One region of the Novosphingobium sp. BL-52-GroH genome, then DNA from elsewhere that is predicted to be linked to it. Evidence: riboswitches for the same ligand, from Rfam matches in the RefSeq annotation. Region 1 holds a riboswitch; the other holds the start of a gene.
The links. Region 1 has a riboswitch for thiamine pyrophosphate ahead of ACFFDA_RS01615 (TonB-dependent receptor). Riboswitches for the same ligand answer to the same signal wherever they lie in the genome.
Positions count from the first base shown of each region.

Region 2: linked by a shared signal. The riboswitch ahead of thiC (phosphomethylpyrimidine synthase ThiC) and the one ahead of ACFFDA_RS01615 (TonB-dependent receptor) in region 1 are both predicted to bind thiamine pyrophosphate.

Region 1 covers NZ_CP171149.1:365,340-367,798, forward strand. The annotation lists gene ACFFDA_RS01615 (TonB-dependent receptor) at 1-1,476, opposite strand, end outside; TPP riboswitch at 1,510-1,619, opposite strand; gene ACFFDA_RS01620 (DUF3649 domain-containing protein) at 1,705-1,857, shown strand; gene ACFFDA_RS01625 (MFS transporter) at 1,884-2,459, opposite strand, start outside.
Region 2 covers NZ_CP171152.1:1,354,155-1,356,613, forward strand. The annotation lists gene thiC (phosphomethylpyrimidine synthase ThiC) at 1-1,220, opposite strand, end outside; TPP riboswitch at 1,275-1,402, opposite strand; gene ACFFDA_RS19070 (SOS response-associated peptidase family protein) at 1,449-2,075, shown strand; gene ACFFDA_RS19075 (uracil-DNA glycosylase family protein) at 2,141-2,459, shown strand, end outside.

The sequences.
Region 1 (2,459 bases):
AGGCAGCGCGGCGAAGCGGTCGAAGTGCACTTTCGACTGCGGCCCAGGCAAGTAGTTGCGTCCGTTGCGCCGCACGTCCACGCCCTTGAAGCCGATCTCGACACCCAGGCGTTCGGTGATCGCGATGCTGTCGGCCAGGAAGAAGGCCTTGGTCACGGTGACCGTGCGCTGGTTCTCGTACGCGAGCAGCCGGCCGTCGGCGGTGTGGATGGCCTCGTCCTGGTAGCCCCATTCGTCGACCGGCCGGCCATCGGCACCGATCGAGGTGTAGGACTGGGTGACGCGGTCGGTCCCGTAGTCGAACCAGGCCCCGGCGGTGATCCGGTGTGCACCCGCCTGCACGGTGAACTTGGAGACGTTGCCGGCGCGCACCTGCTTGCCGGTGTAGTTACCGAGCACCGTGGCCACCCCGTTCACCGCGCCGGGCAGCGCGATCGGTTGCGCCAGTTCCTCGTTGCCGAGGTAGTTGCCGGTCGTCGCAAGCTGGGTGCCGTAGGGCGAGTTGCCGTGGCCGAACTGGAGATAGCCGGTGCTGTCGAACACCACCGCGTCGCTCAGCTTGAGGTGGACCGGGGCGGCGAAATAGAGGTTGCGGAACGGGCCGCGATAGAGCCGCCAGTAGTTGGTATTGCCCTCGGTATAGCGCTCGTCGAAATTGAAGCCGCGCCCCTGCGCATGCCAGTCGGCCAGGCTGGGGCTGGGATAGGCCGAGGTGCTGGCGTCGTTGTAGGAGACCGCGATGCTGGCACGGTTGCCGTCGCCCCACTCGCGCAGCAGCTTGGCATCGACGTGCTGGCGCTTGTCGAAGCCGGCGCCGCGCCAGTTGTCGGCGCGGTTGTTCGAATAGGACACGAAGGCCTTGAGCCCGCTCGACCCGATCGCGCCGCTGTCGAGCCGCACGAACAGGCGCCGCTCGTCGTAGGAACCGGCCGAGAGGTTGACCAGCGCCCCCGGCTCCGCCGCAGGTTCGTCGAGCGACAGCGACAAAAGGCCGCCGGCGGCTGCGACGACCGGCGAATCGATGTCAACCGAGCCTTGCGCGAGGACCACCTGGCGCACGTTCTCGGCATCGGCGAACTGCGAAGGGTAGGCGTAGAAATAGCCGATGTCGTTCTGCGGCGCGCCTTCCATCAGGACACCGATCTGGTCCTGGCCCAACCCGCGCAGGGTCAGGCCCGAACTGGCCGACAGGCCGTAGGGGTCGCTCGACGAGACGTTGGCGCCAGGCAGGAGGTTGACGAGTTGGAACGCGTTCAGCGTCGGCGCCTGTTTGGTGATGAAGGCGGCCGATATCGCGCTGATCGCCTTGGGCGCGGTCTGGTCGGGCAGCAGGCCTTCGGGATCGGGATGGCCGATGACCTGGATGTCCGCGCGATCGCCGTCGTCGTCCGGGGCGGCAGCCATGGCCTCCGACGCGAACAGCAGGGCGGGGAGCGCCAGCGCGGCTCCACCGATAAGACCAACACTACCAGCCATCTTTTCGTGTCCACTCCATTCGAAGGGACAACGGAAACTGCCGCCGGCCCTCCCTACGCCGGCATCAACCGGATCAGGTTCAGCGGGTCGTGGCCTGCAGGCCACCTCTCAGCCGCGCGTCAGCGGCCCCCCGGGGATGGGGTCGTCTAGGCTGTCCGATGCGCGGTGGAAAGCGTAATCGCGCATGCCGCGCCATCATCGCGATTCCGCCGGTTCGGGGCGACTAGATTGGTTGTTGCAAACCATTCGCACGAAGGCGCCCGTCACCGTGGTCGGTCGCGGGTGCTCCCCGCCCGCAGCGCCGGACGCGCATGGCTCGGTCTCGCCGTCGCGACGCTGCCGCTCGCGCTGTTGTTGTGGCTGCTGACGACGGTCGGGTGAGCGTGTCCCCGTTTCTGGCGCCCCCTCTACGCCGCCGAGCGTTCCCGTTCATCCTCCTCGGCCGCGACCTCGGCGTGGCCGCTGATCTCGGCGCCGGCATCGGGAGCGAAGCGCAGGTTCCAGAACGTGGCAGTCAGCGATACCGCCGTCACCACCCAGAACGCCGCGGAGAAATCGCCAAGGGTCGGCGTCGCGCTGCCGTTCGCCAGCATCGCCAGGTGCAGCGCCACCGCCGCCACGCAGATGCCCAGCGAAAGCATGAGCTGCTGGAAGGTCGAGTAGAACGCGGTCGCGCTGCTCATGTCCTTCTTGTCCACCCCGGCATAGGCGATGGTGTTGTAGGCGGTGAACTGGAACGACATGAAGAAGCCCGAGAAAGCCAGCACGCAGAACATCGCCCAGACTGGCCAGCCGGGGCCGAAGAACCCGCAGACGGCGTAGCCGGCGGTGGCGATCATGCCGTTCCAGATCAGCGCCCGGCGGAAGCCGAAGCGGCGCAGGACGCGCTGCGCCATGCTCTTCATCGCCAGCGAGCCGATGGCCACCGCGACCGTGATGGTGCCACTGCGCGCCGCCGAGAAGCCCAGGCCCACCTGCATCAT
Region 2 (2,459 bases), on a different replicon from region 1:
ACGTCCTGCGCCCAGGCGCGCTTGGTCAGTTCGCCCAAAGTGTAGAGTTCGGCGAACTGGGCCTCGTCGTTGGCGTCGTAGATCGAGCCGGGGCGCAGGCCGTCGCCCAGCGAGTAGGCGACGTCGTAGGCCTTCATGATCTCGGTGATCTCGTCGAAGCGCTCGTAGAGGAAGCTCTCCTTGTGATGCGCCAGGCACCACTTGGCCATGATCGAGCCGCCGCGGCTGACGATGCCGGTCATGCGCTTGGCGGCCAGCGGCACGTAGGGCAGGCGCACGCCGGCGTGGATGGTGAAGTAGTCCACCCCCTGCTCGGCCTGTTCGATCAGGGTGTCGGCGAAGATCTCCCAGGTCAGGTCCTCGGCCACGCCGCCCACCTTTTCGAGCGCCTGGTAGATCGGCACGGTGCCGATCGGCACGGGGCTGTTGCGGATGATCCATTCGCGGGTGTCGTGGATATTGCGCCCGGTGGACAGGTCCATGACGGTGTCCGCGCCCCAGCGGATCGACCAGACCATCTTGTCGACTTCGCTGGCGACGTCCGAGGCGACGGCGGAGTTGCCGATGTTGGCGTTGATCTTGACCAGGAAGTTGCGGCCGATCGCCATCGGCTCGGCTTCGGGGTGGTTGACGTTGCTGGGAATGATCGCCCGGCCGCGCGCCACTTCCTCGCGCACGAACTCGGGCGTCACGTAGTCGGGGATCGAGGCGCCGAAGCTCTCGCCCGAGCGGTTGTACTGCGCCAGGCGCGCACGGCCCAGGTTCTCGCGCTCGGCGACGTATTCCATCTCGGGCGTGATGATGCCGCGGCGGGCATAGTGCATCTGCGACAGGTTCATGCCGGGCTTGGCGCGCAAGGGGCGGCGCAGCGCGGTGGGGAACGGAGGGACGCCGCCCGAACGGTCGGGCCCGAGCTGGCCGTTGTCCTCGGGCCTCACCTCGCGCGGCGCGTATTCCTCGACGTCGCCGCGCGCCAGTTGCCAGTCGCGGCGCAGCGGCGCCAGGCCGGCGGAAATGTCGATCGTCGCATCGGCGTCGGTATAGGGGCCGGAGGTATCGTAGACGCGCACCGGCGGCTCGCCGCTGGACGGTTCGAGGTGGATTTCGCGCATGGCGACCAGCACTTGCGGGTTCGCCTGGGCGGGTACGTAGATCTTGCGCGAGCCACGGATCGGGCCGGTGGTCACGCCGATTTCGAGCTTCGAATTGATGTCGGCCATGGATGCCTCTCTTTTCCATGGACGGAATGGAGGCGGATCATCGGCGCAGGTCTACACGAACGCCGTCCACTCCCTCCGCCCGTACTAACGGGTTCAGGTTCGACGGGTCGTGTGGAGCATACCCACACCTCTCAGCCCAGGATCCTTGGTCGGACCCTGCTAGGCTCCCCGGGGTGGCACCGTGATAGACGCCCGCGGCGCGCAGGTCTAGATGCGGCGAGGATGCCGATGCTCTATCGCCTGGACGCCGCGGCGCGCGACGTGGCCCGCCTGTTCGGGGCGGAAGCGCGCGACGATCCCTGGGCGGGCGGGCACGTCGGCCCGGGCCAGTTCGCGCCGGTGATAACCGCAGGGCGCGAGGCCGTCGCCGGACCGCGTCCGCAAGGCCGCGCACCGCGCCGCATGGTCCCGCGCCTGTGGGGCGTGCCACCGCCGCCCACGGTGCAGGACGCTCCCCGCCACGGCATCCTGAGCGTGCGCAACCTCGAGAGCCCGTTCTGGATCGGCAACTTGCGCAACAGCGAGTTCCGCTGCCTGGTGCCGGCCACCGCGTTCATGGAATGGGGCAGGCCGTCGGTGCGCGATGGCAAGCGCCGGCAGGCGTGGTTCGCCTGCGCCGACCAGCCGGTCTTCGCCATGGCGGCAGTGTGGAAGGACAGCGAGGTCCCCTCCTTCGCGCTCCTCGCCTGCGAGGCGAACGCGGCGCTGCGCGCGCAGGGCCGCGAGACGATGCCGGTGATCCTGCCGCCCGACCCGGCGACCTGGGCGCTGTGGCTCAACGGCGGATGGGAGCGGGCGCGGGGGCTGGTGATGCCGTACTCGTCCTCGCTGATCGACATGCGCTTGCCGGCCTGACGTCCTCGGGGGGAGCTTCTAGGGCCAGCCTTGCGCCCCGCCACCTGCGACGCCATCTCGCCCCCATGCCTTCCACCCTCGACACCCTGCTCGGCGAAATCCGCGCCTGCCGCCTGTGCGAGCATGCCCTCGGCTTCGCGCCGCGCCCGGTCGTGGCGGCCAGTGGCTCGGCGCGGCTGCTCCTCATCGGGCAGGCGCCGGGGAGCAAGGTCCATGCGAGCGGGATCGGCTGGGACGACGACAGCGGCGACCGGCTGCGCGGCTGGCTGGGGCTCGACAAGGCGGCGTTCTACGACGTCGGGAAAGTGGCGCAGATGCCCTCGGGCTTCTGCTACCCCGGCAAGGCGAGCGGAGGCGACAAGCCGCCGCGTCCCGAATGCGCGC